Regions from separate parts of the Kitasatospora sp. Xyl93 genome, predicted to be linked through region 1. Evidence: riboswitches for the same ligand, from Rfam matches in the RefSeq annotation. Region 1 holds a riboswitch; each other region holds the start of a gene.
The links. Region 1 has a riboswitch for S-adenosylmethionine ahead of thrC (threonine synthase). Riboswitches for the same ligand answer to the same signal wherever they lie in the genome.

Region 1 (5,913 bases):
CGGCGTCCGCCACGTCCCGCGCGGTGAGGTCGGCCAGGATCAGTGCCCGCGCGTTGTGCAGGGCGGTCTCGATGTCATCGGCAGCCATCCGTCCATCCTCTCCCCAACTCCCCCGAACGCCGAAACGCCGTGTGGGCGGCCCCCCGAAGGGAGCCGCCCACACGGACGTTGGAACCAGCCGATCCGATCGGAGCGATCAGGATCAGAAGTCCATGTCACCGCCCGGCATGCCGCCGCCGGCGGCCGCGGCGGCCTTCTCCGGCTTGTCGGCGATGACGGCCTCGGTGGTGAGGAACAGCGCCGCGATGGAGGCGGCGTTCTGCAGCGCGGAGCGGGTGACCTTGGCCGGGTCGATGATGCCCTCGGCGACCAGGTCGACGTACTCGTTGGTGGCGGCGTTCAGGCCGTGACCGGCGGGGAGGTTGCGCACCTTCTCCACCACGACGCCACCCTCCAGGCCGGCGTTGGTCGCGATCTGCTTGATCGGGGCCTCCAGCGCGACCTTGACGATGTTGGCACCGGTGGCCTCGTCGCCCTCCAGCTCCAGCTTGTCGAAGGCGACACCGGCCTGCAGCAGCGCGACGCCACCACCGGCGACGATGCCCTCCTCGACGGCGGCCTTCGCGTTGCGGACGGCGTCCTCGATGCGGTGCTTGCGCTCCTTGAGCTCCACCTCGGTGGCCGCGCCGGCCTTGATGACGGCCACGCCGCCGGCCAGCTTGGCGAGGCGCTCCTGGAGCTTCTCGCGGTCGTAGTCCGAGTCGCTGTTCTCGATCTCGGCGCGGATCTGGTTCACGCGGCCCGCGACCTGCTCGCTGTCGCCGCCACCGTCGACGATGGTGGTCTCGTCCTTGGTGATGACCACCTTGCGGGCGGTGCCCAGCAGGTCGATGCCGGCGTTCTCCAGCTTGAGGCCGACCTCCTCGGAGATCACGGTGCCACCGGTGAGGATGGCGATGTCGCCGAGCATGGCCTTGCGGCGGTCACCGAAGCCCGGGGCCTTGACGGCGACGGACTTGAAGGTGCCACGGATCTTGTTCACGACCAGGGTCGACAGGGCCTCGCCCTCGACGTCCTCGGCGATGATGACCAGCGGCTTGCCGCTCTGCATGACCTTCTCCAGCAGCGGGAGCAGGTCCTTGACCGAGCCGATCTTGGAGTTGGCGATGAGGATGTACGGGTCCTCGAACGTCGCCTCCATGCGCTCCAGGTCGGTGGCGAAGTAGGCGGAGATGTAGCCCTTGTCGAAGCGCATGCCCTCGGTGAGCTCGAGCTCCAGACCGAAGGTGTTGCTCTCCTCGACGGTGATGACGCCTTCCTTGCCGACCTTGTCCATGGCCTCGGCGATCAGCTCGCCGATCTGGGTGTCGGCGGCGGAGATGGAGGCGGTGGAGGCGATCTGCTCCTTGGTCTCCACGTCCTTGGCCTGGGCCAGCAGCTGGTCGGAGACGGCCGCGACGGCCTTCTCGATGCCGCGCTTCAGGGCCATCGGGTTGGCGCCGGCGGCGACGTTGCGCAGACCCTCGCGAACCAGGGCCTGGGCGAGCACGGTGGCGGTGGTGGTGCCGTCACCCGCGACGTCGTCCGTCTTCTTGGCGACCTCCTTGACGAGCTCCGCACCGATCTTCTCGTACGGGTCCTCGAGCTCGATCTCCTTGGCGATGGAGACACCGTCGTTGGTGATCGTGGGGGCGCCCCACTTCTTCTCCAGCACGACGTTGCGGCCCTTGGGGCCGAGCGTGACCTTCACTGCGTCGGCGAGCTGGTTCATGCCACGCTCAAGGCCGCGGCGAGCTTCCTCATCAAAGGCGATGATCTTGGCCATCAGAAGTGGTCCTCCGGGACACGGTCGACTGCTCGGACCAAGGGGTGCCCGCGACGGACGGCCCTGGTGTGCGGGGGTCTTTTCCCCTACCGCTCCCGGGGGCCTCACCGACCCGGTCCGCTGTCACTCTCACGCTGTGAGTGCTAACGCCAATGATTAGCACTCCGGGTGGTCGAGTGCAAGCCCAATCGACGATCCGCGAGCCGCCGCCGGGGCCGCCCCCGGAGCCCGCCGGGAACGCCGACGGGCCCGTACGACACGCGTCGTACGGGCCCGTCGAGAAGCGAGTGGTCACCAGCCGTAGGGCCGCGCCGAGCTCCTGGGGTCGGAAGGCGTCAGCCCGCGGCGCGGACCATGTCCGCCTGCGGGCCCTTCTGTCCCTGGGAGATCTCGAACTCGACCCGCTGGCCCTCCTCGAGGGTGCGGTAGCCGTCCATCTGGATCGCGCTGTAGTGGACGAAGACGTCCGCACCACCGTCGACCGCGATGAAGCCGTAGCCCTTCTCCGCGTTGAACCACTTGACGGTGCCCTGAGCCATTCCGAACTCCCCTAGTGCTGTGCTGGGCCCTTCACGCGCCCGCAGGTCGCGGGCCCGGGTTGGTTGAAGGCCGGCCCGGGGAACCCCCCCTGGGCGCAGCCGTGCACGCCGCAACCCTCCGCGCGGGACGCCAGGCGGCTTCCGGTGAGCGGGTGATTGCGTCGACCGCCGCTGAATGTATCCGGACCGACGCCCTCTGCAACAGGGTCAACCGCCGGTAATTCCGGCAAGGCGCCGGGGGACAGTACGGGCCGAATCGGAATAATCTCGGCATTCCACGCCGGACATAGCGGACGAATTACTCAAATGTCCGCGGGAATTCTGACATCCGCCTGACATGTTTCACGGGCCGGTCCGGCGGGCCGGGCGCCCCCGGGCCGAGCACTGCGGGGGCCGAAAGGGAAACCTTGTTCCCAGCCGAGCGACACTCTACTCCGACTCGACCCGGAAATATTCCCGCAAGAATGCGAGCGGTCGCCCGCGCATACGGAGAATTCCGTACGCGCGGGCGACCGCGGGTTCTCGCGAACGGCTCAGCAGCCGCCGGCCACCGCCGGGATGATCGAGATTCCGGCGCCGTCCCCGATCGCGGTCGCCAGACCCTCGGCGAAGCGCACGTCGTCGTCGTTCACGTAGACGTTCACGAAGCGGCGCAGCTTGCCGGTGTCGTCCAGGATGCGGGCCGAGATGCCGGCGTGGTTCTTCTCCAGGTCGGCGATGACCTCGGCCAGGGTGGCGCCCTCGGCGGTCACCTCGGCGGCGCCGCCGGTGTAGGTGCGCAGGATGGTGGGGATGCGGACGTTGGCGCTCATGACTCTCCTTGCGGGGGGCGGGTGGTTCAGGCGGACGCGAGGCCGGCGGCGCGGAACGAGTCCAGCGTCGGGCGGATGACGGCGGTCATCCCGGCGTCGGAGACGGCGTCCAGGGTCTTCAGGCCGTCGCCGGTGTTGATCGCGACGGTCTCCTTGGCCGGATCCAGCTGTCCGGTCTCGACCAGCTTCTTCAGCACGCCGACGGTCACCCCGCCCGCGGTCTCGGCGAAGATCCCCTCGGTCCGCGCCAGCAGCCGGATCGCCGCCACGACCTCGGCGTCCGTGACGTCCTCGACCGCGCCGCCGGTGCGGCGGGCGATGTCCAGCACGTACGGGCCGTCGGCCGGGTTGCCGATCGCCAGCGACTTGGCGATGGTGTCCGGCTTGACCGGCTTGATCACGTCCCGGCCGGCCTTGAACGCGGCCGACACCGGCGAGCAGCCCTCGGCCTGGGCGCCGAAGACCTTGTACGGCCGGTCCTCGACCAGGCCGAGCCTGATCAGCTCCTGGAGCCCCTTGTCGATCTTCGTCAGCTGCGAGCCCGAGGCGATCGGGACCACGATCTGCTCCGGCAGCCGCCAGCCGAGCTGCTCGCAGATCTCGTACGCCAGCGTCTTGGAGCCCTCGCCGTAGTACGGCCGCAGGTTCACGTTGACGAAGCCCCAGCCCTCGCCGGCCGCGTCGCCGATCAGCTCCGAGCAGAAGCGGTTCACGTCGTCGTAGTTGCCCTCGATGCCGACCAGCTCGCCGCCGTACACCCCGGCCATGACGACCTTGCCCTGCTCCAGGTCGTGCGGGATGAACACGCAGGACCGGAACCCGGCCCGGGCCGCCGCCGCCCCCACCGCACCGGCCAGGTTGCCGGTGGAGGAGCAGGACAGCGTGGTGTACCCGAACGCCCGGGCCGCCTCGATCGCGCAGGCGACCACCCGGTCCTTGAACGAGTGGGTCGGGTTCCCGGAGTCGTCCTTGACGTGCAGCTGGGCGGTGAAACCGAGCTCCCGGCCCAGGTTGTCCGCCTTCACCAGCGGGGTCCACCCCGGGTTCAGGTTGGGCTTGGACGCCACGTCGGCCGGAACCGGCAGCAGCGGCGCGTAACGCCAGATGGAGGCCGGACCGGCCTCGATCCGCTTGCGCAGCTCCTCGGCGCCCTCGCTGCCGAACTCGTAGGCGATCTCCAGCGGGCCGAAGCACTCCAGGCACGCGAAGCTGGGGCCGAGCGGGAAGCGGGTGCCGCACTCGCGACAGGACAGCGCGGCGGCGGGGCCGAGGTCGACGGAAACGGGTGCGGCGGTGTCGATAGCCATGACGGCGAGGCCTCTCTCCTCATCTTCCCCGTGGCGCGGTCGCGACACGGGCCGGAATTGGCACCTGTCCCGCCGGGGCCTGTCGTCGACAGCCGCGCGAGAAGGTTGCCGGGACGTCAACGGGCCGTTCCCTCAGTCCCTCTGGATGAGCTTGTGAAATTGTGGTGGTACTCAGCGGCGACCCCGGTGTGCAAAGGTCCGACCGCTGTACGAAGACTGTATCCGAAGGCGTCAATCCTGAACGGGACCGTCCGCCAAGCGAGATGACATGTCCCACCGACCCGCCGAGGAGACCCCAGTGCCCGCCGAACCGACCCCCGAGCTCCTGCCGCAGGCGGCGTCCTGGCTGCGCCGCCGCTCCTGGAGCGCGGCCGACCGGCCGGTCCACACCCTCCTCGACGCCAAGCGGCGCACCGGCCGCACCGTCAGCGTGGTCCTCCCCGCCCTGGACGAGGAGGCCACCGTCGGCGACATCGTCCGCACCGTCCGCCGCGAGCTGATGGAGCGCCTCCCGCTCGTCGACGAACTCGTCGTCGTGGACTCCGGCTCCACCGACGCCACCGCCGCCGTCGCCGCCGAGGCCGGCGCACGGGTGGAACACCGCGACCTGATCCTCCCCCGCCTGCCCGCCGTCCCCGGCAAGGGCGAGGTGCTCTGGCGCTCGCTGCTGGTCACCCACGGCGACATCGTCTGCTTCGTCGACGCCGACCTGCGCGAGTTCGACCCGGCCTTCGTCTCCGGCATCGTCGGCCCGCTGCTGACCGACGAGTCGATCCAGCTGGTCAAGGCCATGTACGACCGCCCGCTGGAGTCGGAGGGCGCCGTGCTGCCCGCCGGCGGCGGCCGGGTCACCGAACTCGTCGCCCGCCCCCTGCTCAACCTCCACTGGCCGGAGCTCGCCGGGTTCGTCCAGCCCCTCGGCGGCGAGTACGCGGCCCGCCGCTCACTGCTCGAACGGCTGCCCTTCCCCACCGGGTACGGCGTCGAACTCGGCCTGCTGGTCGACGCCCTGGATCTGGCCGGACTGGACGCCCTGGCCCAGGTGGACGTCGGCGTCCGGCACCACCGCCACCAGGACGGCCAGGCCCTCGGCCGGATGGCCGCCACCATCTACCGGACCGCCCTGGAGCGCCTCGACCGCACCCACCGCCTCAAGGCCTCCGCCGACCTCGTCCACCCCCACCTCACCCAGTTCACCCGCCACCCGGAGACCCGCGCGTTCACCGCCCACACCCACCCGGTGACCGCCCTGGAACGCCCCCCGATGCACACCGTCCCCGAATACGCGACCCGCCACTGACGGGTTTGCCACGCCGGGCCCCCGGCAACATGCCAACCATGGGCGATCTCACGACCAACCGTTCGAGCGCGACCGGCACCGCCTCCGTCCTGGTGGCATCCAACCGGGGACCGGTGTCCTTCAGCACCTC
Region 2 (5,913 bases), 3.6 Mb from region 1:
TCCGGCCGCAAGTCGGTTGTCGGTCGGGGGTGTTGGTGGTGCCGCCGGGGCGGCGGTTACGGAACCTCGGTCTCCCGCAGTTCCGGCACGCCGTGCGGCAGTTGACCGGGGCGAGTCGGGCGGAGCGGGACCGGCTTCCGGCCGCAAGGCGGCTGTGGGTCGGGGGTGACGGTGATGCCGCCGGGGCGACGGCTATGGCACCTCGGCCTGCTCTCGCAGTTCCGGCGCGCCGTGCGGCAGTTGACCGGCGGCGGCCTCGACCGGCGGGCGCCGCAGGGGCGTTCGGAGGCGGTGGGCGAGTGCGCTGGCCGCCACGCAGAGCGCCAGGGCGGCCCAGAGCAGCGGGGGGTTCTGCAGGCCCACGCCGATGACGGCCGGGCCGACCGCGTAGGACACCGTCCAGGTCAGCTGGAACACGGACATGTACGGGCCTTCGTCGCCCTTGGGCGCCAAGCCGACCGCCGCCGCGGCCGCGGTCGGCTTCGAGGCCAGCTCGGCCAGCGCCAGCACCACGGCCACGAGGACGGCGAGCGGCCCCTGGAGGGCGTGCGGGGCGCTGGAGACGGTCGCGGTCAGGGCGATGGCGCAGGCCGCCGCGCCGATCGACAGGCCCAGCACCCGTGACCTGGTCCAGCCGGACAGCCGTCGGCTGATCCGCATCTGCAGGGTGGTGGCGGTGGCGTAGCGGACGGCGACCACGACGGTCGGCCAGTAGGCGGCCTGGTGGAGCGTCTCGACCAGGTAGACGGGGAAGGCGACCGTCGGGATCAGCCAGGCCGCCGACAGCAGTGTCTGGGATGCCACCAGCGACAGGAAGGGCCGGTCCGCGAGTGCCGCCCGGGCGTTGGACCTCGCCGCCCTGGGCCCGGGCCGCTCGGCGGCCGGCACGGCGACCCCCAGCAGGAGGACGGCGGCGAGCAGGGAGCTGGCGCTGTTCAGGGCGAGCGCGGCCTGCAGGCCGTGCCCGCCGGCGAGCGCCATCAGGGCGGTCGCCCCCAGCGTGCCGACCCCCAGCGAGGTGGTCTTGAGCACGGTGACCGCGGAGAACCACTCGGTGAGCTCGGCCGGCTTCGCGAACCGCGCGACCAGCGTCGGCCAGGCGGCGCCGTAGAGCCGGTCGGCGGCGGTCACCAGGAAGGTGACGGCCGCCACGGCGGGCAGCTCGTCCGCCGCGAAGAACAGGCCGTACCCGAGCGCGGTCAGGACGTTGCTGACGAGCAGGCAGGACTTGGGCCCGAGGGCCTGGACGAGCCGTCCGCAGAGCGGCACGACGGCGAAGGACGCGAGCGAGCCGACCGTCACGGCCGTGCCCGCGGCGGCCGCCGGGAAGTGCTGGACGGTGACGAAGTACAGCAGCGACAGCGGCAGGAAGACGCCGGAGCCGAACGTGTCGATCGCCACCGAGAGGAACAACCGCCGCTGCCGACGGAACCGCCCGGCCCCTGTCACGCCACCCCCACCACGATCGAACCCGCCCCTCTGGAACCCACCCCGGCCGCGGTACGGACTACCGCGTGTCGTCGCGCAGCTTGAGAATGTACGTCGCGGTGAGCGAGACCGCACGGTCCTCGTCCCGCGACAGCTCCTCCAGGGCGCGGGACGTCGTGCTCCCCGGGACCTCCGCGAGCGCCTGGGTCAGCCGCCGGCGGGCGTCCGGTCCGACGGCGTCGTGGGCGAGGCGGTCGACCAGACCGGTGGCGATCCGCTCCGCCAGCGCCGGGTCGCCCGCCAGCGCGCCCAGCGCGTCGGCCGCGTCGGCGTCGTTCACTGCCTCGACGACCATGCCGATGAGCGTCGGCACGGCCTCCGCCACGCCCCGGGCCCCGAGCGCCAGGGCCGCGTACCCGCGGACCACGGCGTCGGGGCTGCCGAGGGCGTCCCGCAGCAGCGCGGTCGCCGTACCGTCCGGCAGCTCGGCGAGGCAGCGGACGGCCCGTTCGCGCACCTCGGCCGCGGGTGCCCGCAGGCCCTCCGCGAGCAGGGCCGCGCCGTCCTCGCCGGCCTGCGCCAGCGCCCAGCGGAGGGCACCGGCGACGTGCGGGTCCGACTCGCCCAGGACGGCCTCGACCAGCGCCTCCGCCGGCACCGGGACGGCCTCGCCGACGGACAGGGCCGCGCGCTGGCGGGCCCCCGGGCTCTTCGACTCCAGGCCCTGGAGCAGCGCGACGACCCGGAGGGCCTCCTCCCAGCCGGCGGGTTCCGCGGCGTCGATCCGGCGCAGCCGGGTGAGCAGCTCCGTCTCCGCCGCGATGCGCTCGCGGGTCCGGCGGATCAGGTCGTCGACGAGCTCCGCGGGCGCGAAGCCGGGATCGTCGAGGGCCCGCCCGACGTCGCGCAGCGACAGGCCCAGCGACCGCAGGCTCTCGATGTGGAAGATCCGCCGGATGTCCTCGTCCGAGTACCGGCGGTAACCCGAGTCGGTGCGCTCCGTCGGCCGCACCAGTCCGAGCGATTCGTAGTGCCGGAGCATGCGGGCGCTGACCCCGGACCTCCGCGCGACGTCGCCGATCAACACTGCCTACCGTCCCTCCCGGCCGCCCCCGCCGAGGGCCACCGTGCGCTTCGCCTCCTCGATCGCCGACTCGAAGCCGGCGTCCGGGTCGTGCCACAGCCGTTCCGTGGCGAGCGCGTGGGCGCGCACCCGGGGGTCGCGGTCCGTCGCCGCGGTGGCCAGCACCGGCAGCACCACCTCCCCGAGCCCGATCAGCGCCCGGCTCAGGCTCAGCCGTGTCTCGTGTCCGCCGCGTCCGAGCTGAGCCGCCAAGCCTACGGCCAGCTCGCGTTCGCCACCCTCGGGCACCAGCACGACGGCGGCCCGCCAGGCGCTGCGGGCCACCTCCTCGTCGGCGTCGGCCAGCAGCGCCGGGGTGACCGCCGGCCAGGCCCGGCGGTCCCCGATCTTGGACAGCGTGTGCAGGGCCTGGCTCCGGGCCTGCGCGCGCTCCGAGCGGACCTCGCCGAGCAGCAGCGGGACGGTCACCGCCGCCTCGTACCGGGTGAGCGCCCAGGTGAGCATCTCCCGTACGAGGAACTCGGGTTCGACCGCGCACCGCTCGACGAGCCCGCCGACGAGCCCCGGCCGCGGGCTCGTGCCGACGGCCAGCGCCGCCCGCAGCCGCACCGACGGGTCGTCGTGCGCCAGCCCCCGGAGCGCCCGCACCGTGTCCGTGTCCTCTTCCGCCCTGGTCATCAGGACCACCTCCTGGGCCACAGTGAAGGGCTTGCCACCGTGACAAGGTCAAGCGGACCCGGGCACGCGGCCCACGGCGGCGGGATGGGGAGTCCGGTCTTACCGTGAATACGGGGCTCCGCCGACGCGGGTGCACGTCCCCGCGCTCCCGGAGCACCGCCGCCCGGCTGCCCTCCCCCCGTCTCCCCGTGTCCGCGAGGCGGCTGCCACCGAAGGAGCCCATGTCATGGCCAGTAGTGCTACCGGAGCCGGCCCCGTCGCCAGGGGCCCCGAGCGGTACCCCCACGCGAGCGGGTGGACCGTCTTCGCGGGGGTCATGCTGATCACGGCCGGCATGATGGCGGTCTTCCAGGGGGCCGCGGCCGTCCGCAAGGACGGTCTGCTGATCGTCACCCGCAGCTACGTGTACTCGATGAACACCGAGGGGTGGGGATGGATCCACCTCATCCTCGGCGTCGTCGTGGTGGTGGCCGGTGTGGCGGTCTTCAGCGGCGCCGTCTGGGCCCGCGTCGTCGGCGTCGTCGTCGCCGGGCTGGGCATGCTCGCCAACTTCCTCTGGCTGCCCTACTACCCCGTCTGGGCCATCGTCCTGATCGCGGTCGACGCCCTGGTCATCTGGGCGCTGTGCGTCGGACGGGTGGACAGGCCAGCCTGACCGGCAGCGCACTCCTCCGCCCGGTCCGCCCGCCCCCCTCGCCCGCCCGATCCGCCGCCTGCCGGACGCCCGTCGCCCGGCAGGCGGACGCACGTGTGGGCGGGGGGCTTGCCGAGCGCCCCGGGGAGTCTTGTATCGTTCCTGGCGAATCATCCAGAGGGGTGGAGGGACCGGCCCTACGAAGCCCCGGCAACTCCCCGTTCGACCCGGCGTCCGAAGTACGCGCCGTGCCGTCCGGGGTCAGTGCCAACTCCGGCCTGTCGCCACTGTGGCGCGGGAAAGATGAGGAGACACGGTGCTCTCTGTGCTGTCCTTCGCCCGGGCGCTTCCCGCCCCGGCCCTTTCGCGTACCCGTCTCGTGCCCGGCGCAGGCAATCGGCCGACTTCCCCGGCCCGTCCTCGCTGACCACCCCCCGGCTCCCCACCCGGAGCCACCGGTGAGCAGCGCCGACCCGCTGCTCCCGGGCCCTGAGACTGGAGTACCCCACCCATGGAGAACACGAGCGGCGTCGGCGTGCTCGACAAGGTCACCTCGATCCTCGGCATCCTGGAGGCCGGCCCCGTCACGCTGGGCGGCCTGGTCGCCGCCACCGGCATGGCGCGGCCCACCGCCCACCGCCTGGCCGTCGCGCTCGAACACCACCGCCTGGTCAGCCGGGACATGCAGGGCCGGTTCATGCTCGGCCCCCGGCTCGGCGAGCTCTCGGCGGCCGCCGGCGAGGACCGGCTGCTGGCCGCGGCCGGCTCGGTGCTCACCCACCTGCGGGACGTCACCGGCGAGAGCGCCCAGCTCTACCGCCGGCAGGGCGAGGTGCGGATCTGCGTGGCCGCCGCCGAGCGGCTCTCCGGCCTGCGCGACACCGTGCCGGTGGGCATCACGCTCCCCATGAAGGTCGGCTCCGCGGCCCAGATCCTGCTCGCCTGGGAGGAGCCCGAGCGCCTCCACCGCGGTCTGCAGGGCGCCCGCTTCACCGCCACGGCCCTGAGCGGCGTACGGCGGCGCGGCTGGGCCCAGTCCGTGGGCGAGCGCGAGCTCGGGGTGGCCTCGGTCTCCGCGCCCGTGCGCGGCCAGTCCAACCGGGTGGTGGCCGCGGTCTCGGTGTCCGGGCCGATCGAACGCCTCACCCGGCATCCCGGCGCCACCCTCTCCCAGGCCGTCGTCGAGGCGGCCCACCGCCTCACCGAGGCCCTGCGCCACCCCTGAGAAGAACTCCGGGCCCTGGGGCGCACCTCCGCGCGCCCCAGGGCCCGGTTCCCGGGTCGAGGCTCCGGCCCGGTCCCGGCGGGAGGGCTGAGGCCCGGTCCCGGCGGGACGGCTCAGGCTCGGGACAGCAGCCCGGCGCGGCAGGGACGGGGGATCCGGCTGATCACGGCGCCGATCAGCGTGCCGATCGACACTCCGAACACCGCCGAGACGGCCGCCAGGACCGACTGGGCGCCGTTGCCGACCTCGATCTGCGCGGTGTTCAACAGGCCGAAGGAGCCCGGCACCACGATCCAGAACGCCGGGAGGTAGAGCACCTGCCCGAGCGGCCCGCCCGGCAGCCAGTGCACCAGGGTGGCCGCGACCGCGGCGGCGACCGCCCCGGCCAGGCCACCGATCGCCGCGCCGTGCGCCGACCCCACCGCCACCTGGGCGGTGGCGCTGACCGCGATCACGGCGACGATCCACGGGATGGTCGAGGGCGGCGTGTGGACGTTGACCACCACGCCGGCCACCGCGATCGCCAGGCCCAGCGCGATGACCCACCAGCTGGGCTCGGCGACCTGGACGTTGGCCAGCGCGGTGGCCGGCATGCCGATCGCCGTCGCGGCCGCGGCCACCCCGGCGAGGAACAGCGCCAGCTGGACCGCGCCGGACACCAGCCGGGCGGTGCCCGCGCTGGCCGCGCCCGCGGCGATCTCGGACAGCCCGGTGACCAGCAGCCCGCCCGGCAGCAGGATCGCCAGGGTGGCCACGATGGTCCGCAGCGGGCCGTCCAGCAGCGACGCCCGCGCGAGCCCCAGGACCAGCAGGGCGACCAGGAACCCGGCCGTGACGGGCAGCAGCGGCCGCAGGTACGGGAAC
Region 3 (5,913 bases), 2.3 Mb from region 1:
TGATCAGGTAGATGGTCGCGAACAGGCCGATCCACACGACGTCGACGAAGTGCCAGTAGTACGACACGACGATCGCGGCGGTGGCCTGCTCGTGCGTGAAGCGCTTGGCTGCGTACGTCCGTCCCAGGACCAGCAGGAAGGCGATCAGACCACCCGTCACGTGCAGCCCGTGGAAGCCGGTGGTCAGGTAGAACACCGTGCCGTACGGGTCGGAGGACAGCGAGAGGCCGTCCTTCTTGACCAGCTCGGTGTACTCGAAGACCTGGCCGCCGATGAAGACCGCGCCCATGGCGAACGTGAGGATGAACCACGCCCGGAGCTTCTTCACGTCACCGCGCTCGGCAGCGAACACGCCGAGCTGGCAGGTGAGCGAGGAGAGCACCAGGATCGTGGTGTTGACCGAGGAGAAGGGCACGTTGAGGGCGTGGGCCTTCTCGGTCCAGAACTCCGGCCCCTTGACGGAGCGGAGCGTGAAGTACATCGCGAAGAGGGCCGCGAAGAACATCAACTCGGAACTGAGCCAGACGATCGTTCCGACGCTGACCATGTTCGGCCGGTTGACCGATCCGTGCGCGTGCCCGGTTTCTACTGCTGTTGCTGTCGCCACGACGGACATTATGTCGGTCCCTTATTCCGTCTTCACGTCGGGGGGTGTCCCTCGGAGTGTCCGGTGCGTGCGGTATGCCCGCTTGGGGGGCGACGGGGTGTCCGGACGGGGGCTGAGCAGCGGCGTGTCCCTTTTCTGACGGTTCCTCGGAGGGGCCCGCGACCCCGTTGCCCGGCGCGTCGTTGCCCGGTCGGAGTAGCCGTAGGAGGTAGGGGAGCGGGCGCCGGGTCGGCCGTACGGGTGGACTGGGCGGGGTCGGGTGACGGGCCGTCCTCCGGGCGAGTGAGCCCGGGGCGCGGCGGTTCGGGGAGGAACGTGCGCGAGGGGGGCTCGGCGGCGGGTGATCCGGAGTAGCATCCGGATCAGGCGAACGTGGTCCGGATCACACTTGAGGGAGCAGGGCCCATGGCGTACACGACCGATGAGACGCTCACCGTCCTCGTCTACAGCGACGACCGCAACACCCGTGAGCAGGTGCTGACGGCGCTCGGCCGCCGGCCCGCCGAGGATCTTCCGGAACTGTCCTACCTGGAGTGCGCGACCACCCCCGCGGTGCTCAAGGCGCTGGAGAAGGGGGGAGTGGACCTCTGCGTGCTGGACGGCGAGGCCGTCCCGGCCGGCGGGCTGGGCCTCGGGCGCCAGCTCAAGGACGAGATCTACGGCTGCCCGCCGGTGCTGGTGCTGATCGGCCGGCCGCAGGACTCCTGGCTCGCCGCCTGGAGCCGGGCGGACGCCGCCATCTCCCACCCGGTGGACCCGGTGGCGCTGGCCGAGGCGGCCGCCGTCCTGCTGCGGGCGAGGGTGGCGAAGCGGACTCCGGCCGTCCGCTGAAGTCCGCCCGGCAACTAGAAAAGACGGGGTTAGAAGCGACCGCTTCGCTCGATAGGCTGGCTCCATCCGTACGGACGTCCCCCCGGAGCGGGGAACCGACAACAGCTGGAGTCAGCCATGGTGAACGTGAACCCTGCGAACGGCGGTAGCGACCCCGCGCAGGTGGTCCGCACCTGGCCGGACATCCTGTCGGCGCTGCTGCAGGGGGAGGACCTCGACCGCTCGTCCACCGCGTGGGCGATGGACCGGATCATGAGCGGCGAGGCGTCCCCCGTCCAGGTGGCCGGGTTCATGGTCGCGCTGCGGGCCAAGGGCGAGTCGGTCGAGGAGATCGCCGGCCTGGTCGACGCGATGTACGAGCACGCCGAGCCGCTGGACATCCCCGGCCCGGCCGTGGACATCGTCGGCACCGGCGGGGACCGGGCGAAGACCGTCAACATCTCCACCATGTCGGCGATCGTCGCGGCGGCCGCCGGCGCCAAGGTGGTCAAGCACGGCAACCGGTCGGCCTCCTCGACCAGCGGCTCCTCGGACGTGCTGGAGAAGCTCGGCGTGGCGCTGGACCTCTCCTCCCGGCGGGTCGCCGAGGTGGCCGAGGAGGTCGGGCTCACCTTCTGCTTCGCGGCGAAGTTCCACCCCTCGATGCGGCACGCCGCCACCGCCCGGCGCGACCTCGGGGTGCCGACCGCCTTCAACATCCTCGGTCCGCTGACCAACCCGGCCAAGGTCACCGCGCACGCCATCGGCTGCTTCGACACCCGGCTGGCCGGGCTGATCGCCGGGGTGCTGGCCCGGCGGGGCGCGACGGCGCTGGTCTTCCGCGGCGACGACGGGCTGGACGAGCTGACCATCACCACCACCTCGCAGGTGTGGCTGGTGCGCGACGGGGTGGTCACCGAGACCACCTTCGACCCGCGGGACGTCGGCATCGAGCTGGTCGGCATCGAGGCGCTGCGCGGGGCGGACGCCTCGTACAACGCCGAGGTCGCGCGGCGGCTGCTGGCGGGGGAGCACGGGCCGGTGCGGGACGCCGTCCTGCTGAACACGGCGGCCGCGCTGGTCGCGCTGGACCTCGGCGACGCGCCGCTGGGCGAGCAGCTGGCGGCCGGCATGGAGCGGGCCGCGAAGGCGATCGACTCGGGCGCCGCGCAGGACCTGCTGCGGCGCTGGTCGGAGGCCACCAGCCGGATCTGAGACGGCAGTTGGGGAGCCCGGGCCGGGTACGCCGGCCCGGGCTCCGGTGCTGTCCGCATGCTGGATGCCCGTTTGACCGCCCGCTGGACGCGGCCTAGAGTCTTCGCCAGGTCATGAGTGACAGCGCCAAGCCCCAGCTTGCTGTCCGGCAACCCTCCGTCCGTGGCGGGGTGCCCTGGGTGAGGACCGGGTCGCCACGGCAGATCGTCCGTGCGACAAGCGCGGACACCCGACGACTGGCACTCCCGGGGTCCCTTACCCCCGAAGGAGTGCATCCCCATGTCCCTCGTCACCGAAGTCCTCTCCCCGCTCCCGGTCCTCGGCGCCGACGTCCAGGTCCCGCTCGCCGGCGGTGAGAAGGTCGGCTACGCGGCGCTCGACTACGCGGCCAGCTCGCCGGCGCTCCAGCGGGTGTGGGACGACGTCGCCGCCTACGCGCCGTACTACGGCAGCGTCCATCGCGGGGCCGGGTACCTCTCCCAGCTGTCCACCGACCTGTTCGAGCAGAGCCGCCGCACTGTCGGCGAGTTCCTCGACCTGCGCGAGGGCGACCAGGTGGTCTTCACCCGGGCCACCACCGACTCGCTCAACCTGCTGGCCGCCGCCGTCCCGGCCGGCACCCGGGTGTTCGCCTTCGAGACCGAGCACCACGCCTCGCTGCTGCCCTGGGCGCACGCCGGACTGGACGTCAGCTACCTGCGGGCGCCGCGCTCGCGGGCCGAGGCGGTGGCCGCGCTGGACGCCGCGCTCGCCGGGGCGCCCGAGGGCCCCAAGCTGCTCTGCGTCACCGGCGCCTCCAACGTCACCGGCGAGCTGTGGCCGGTCGCCGAGCTGACGGAGACCGCGCACCGGCACGGCGCCCGGGTGGTGCTGGACGCCGCCCAGCTGGCGCCGCACCACCGGGTCTCGGTGCGCGAGCTGGACGTCGACTGGGTCGCCTTCTCCGGCCACAAGATCTACGCGCCGTTCGGCGCCGGGGTGCTGGCCGGCCGGGCGGACTGGCTGGACGGGGCCGAGCCGTACCTGGCCGGCGGCGGGGCGACCCGGACGGTGGCCCGGGAGGCCGACGGCTCGGTGGCCGTGCAGTGGCACACCGGGCCCGCGCGGCACGAGGCCGGCTCGCCGAACGTCATCGGCGCCTACGCGATCGCCTCGGCCTGCCGGGCGCTGACCGAGGCCGGCTTCGACGCGCTGGAGGCCCGCGAGCAGCAGCTGATCACCCGCCTGACCGCCGGCCTCGCCGCGATCCCGCAGGTCAAGGTGCTCAACCTGTTCGGGGAGGGCTCGGCGCGGGTCGGCGTGCTGTCCTTCGTCGTCCGGGGCTGGAACAGCTCGCACTTCTCGGCCGCGCTGTCCGCCGAGTACGGCATCGGGGTGCGCGACGGCCTGTTCTGCGCCCACCCGCTGGTGCGCACGCTGCTCGGGGACGAGGACGTGGCCCCGTCCGAGTGCGGGGCGCCCGATCCCTCGCTGCCGGGCGAGCGCAGCCTGAACGCGATCCGGGTGAGCTTCGGCGCCGGGACGCCGGACGAGCACGTCGACCGCTTCCTCACCGCCGTCCGGGAACTGGTCACGGACGGCGCGGCCTGGAACTACCGCAACGAGGGCGGCCGCTGCGTCGCGGACACTCAGCGCGAGGGCTGAGCGCTACTCGTCCAGGCCGAGGGCGAAGGCGGCCTCCAGGTCGTGCTGGGAGTAGGTGCGGAAGGCGATCTGGGTCTCGGTGTGGGCGACACCCGGGACCTTGTTCAGCCGGCCCGGGATGACCTCGGCCAGGTCGTCGTGCCGGCGCACCCGCACCATCGCCACCAGGTTGTAGCCCCCGGTCACCGAGTAGACCTCGCTCACGCCGTCGATGGCGGCGATGGACTCGGCGATCTCCGGGATGCGGTCGACACTGGTCTTGATCAGGACGATGGCGGTGATCACAGTTCGGGCTCCTTTGTGAGGTGCCGCCAGCGTATCGGGCGTCCGCCGGGTCGTCGCGGGGGGTGGCGGACCACGGTGCAGGCGTAGAGGAACCCGGCGGAGAAGCCGATCACGTGGACCAGGTACGCCACCCCGGGCCCGGCCGAGTGCACCGACCACCACTGCAGGGCGAACCAGAGGCCGAGCACCAGCCAGGCCGGGAAGCGCAACGGCAGGAAGAGCAGCAGCGGGACGAGGGTGGTCACCCGGGCCCGGGGGTGGAGGCGCAGGTAGGCGCCGAGGGCGGCGGCGATCGCCCCGGAGGCCCCGATGAGCACCCGGGTGGAGTTCGGCGAGTGCGCCTCGGCGAGCGCGAAGCCGTACGTGGTCAGGCTGCCGGCGGCCAGGTAGAAGACGGCGTACCGGGCCCGGCCCAGCCGCCGTTCGACGGTGGGGCCGAAGACCTGGAGGAAGAGCAGGTTCCCCAGCAGGTGCAGCCAGCCGGCGTGCAGGAAGAGCCCGCTGAGGACTGACAGGGCCGGGTGCTTGCCCGGGGTCGGCGCGGCCGGGCAGCCGGGCACCGGGTCGGGGGCCTCGGCCAGCTGTCCGGCGGTCAGCGGCCGTCCGGCCAGCACCTCGGCCGGGATCGCGCCCCAGCGCTGCTCGTACCGCTGCTCGGCGCAGACCCGGGCCTGGCCGGTGCCGTACAGCGGGTTGAGGCCCGCGGCCGGGCCGAGCAGGAAGACCAGGGTGTTGAGCGCGATCAGGGCGTAGCTGACCACCGGGACCGTCGCCGCCGGGCGGCCGCCCCGGGCCGCGGTGGGGTCCGGGACCGCGAGCGCCATGCGGCCAAGCATCCCTCCGGGCGGCGCGGGTGACACGGCGGTTTACGGCAGGTGGACCAGCCCGGTGTTCGGGCGACCGGTGGTCGCGATGGTTGCCCCAGGCAATAGGCTTGGGGCGGGCATTCCCGCCTCCCGCCGCCGATGCCGGGGCTCCGGGGGGAGCGCCTAGCCCACGCAGGGACCACCCGAGAGGACCCCCGATGACCGTCCCCGCCCTGACCGCCGAGACGCGCTGGCGCTGCACCCTGTGCGGCAACCTCACCCGCTTCGACGTGACCCGCACCGCGCGGGTGACCGAGTTCCTGCACTTCGACCTGGCCGGCGAGTCCAAGGTCGAGGAGACCGAGGTGCTGAGCGAGACCGTCGAGTCGGTGCGCTGCCGCTGGTGCAACGCGGTGGACCAGGTCGAGCTGGTGGCCCGTCCGGGCGCCGAGGGGGCGCAGGCCCCCGCCGAGCAGGGCTGATCCCCGTCGCCGCGGCGGGCGGGTGCACGGCGCACCCGTCCGCGCCGCACGGGACAATACAGAA

Region 2: another riboswitch for S-adenosylmethionine. It lies ahead of ACZ5GH_RS03920 (IclR family transcriptional regulator); the one in region 1 lies ahead of thrC (threonine synthase).
Region 3: another riboswitch for S-adenosylmethionine. It lies ahead of ACZ5GH_RS09530 (aminotransferase class V-fold PLP-dependent enzyme); the one in region 1 lies ahead of thrC (threonine synthase).

The regions. Positions count from the first base shown of each region.
Region 1 is NZ_AP029185.1:4,531,485-4,537,397, reverse strand. Features, by position in the region: gene ACZ5GH_RS20375 (hypothetical protein) at 1-88, opposite strand, end outside; gene groL (chaperonin GroEL) at 203-1,825, opposite strand; gene ACZ5GH_RS20365 (cold-shock protein) at 2,161-2,364, opposite strand; gene ACZ5GH_RS20360 (MoaD/ThiS family protein) at 2,898-3,176, opposite strand; gene thrC (threonine synthase) at 3,203-4,483, opposite strand; SAM riboswitch class I at 4,500-4,635, opposite strand; gene ACZ5GH_RS20350 (glucosyl-3-phosphoglycerate synthase) at 4,782-5,783, shown strand; gene ACZ5GH_RS20345 (alpha,alpha-trehalose-phosphate synthase (UDP-forming)) at 5,822-5,913, shown strand, end outside.
Region 2 is NZ_AP029185.1:921,929-927,841, reverse strand. Features, by position in the region: gene ACZ5GH_RS03940 (MFS transporter) at 193-1,401, opposite strand; gene ACZ5GH_RS03935 (MerR family transcriptional regulator) at 1,508-2,515, opposite strand; gene ACZ5GH_RS03930 (HEAT repeat domain-containing protein) at 2,519-3,190, opposite strand; gene ACZ5GH_RS03925 (DUF7144 family membrane protein) at 3,417-3,845, shown strand; SAM riboswitch class I at 3,992-4,134, shown strand; gene ACZ5GH_RS03920 (IclR family transcriptional regulator) at 4,336-5,049, shown strand; gene ACZ5GH_RS03915 (threonine/serine exporter family protein) at 5,163-5,913, opposite strand, start outside.
Region 3 is NZ_AP029185.1:2,219,138-2,225,050, reverse strand. Features, by position in the region: gene ctaE (aa3-type cytochrome oxidase subunit III) at 1-616, opposite strand, end outside; gene ACZ5GH_RS09540 (response regulator) at 1,013-1,438, shown strand; gene trpD (anthranilate phosphoribosyltransferase) at 1,556-2,632, shown strand; SAM riboswitch class IV at 2,742-2,860, shown strand; gene ACZ5GH_RS09530 (aminotransferase class V-fold PLP-dependent enzyme) at 2,912-4,276, shown strand; gene ACZ5GH_RS09525 (Lrp/AsnC family transcriptional regulator) at 4,280-4,561, opposite strand; gene ACZ5GH_RS09520 (rhomboid family intramembrane serine protease) at 4,558-5,385, opposite strand; gene ACZ5GH_RS09515 (hypothetical protein) at 5,586-5,849, shown strand.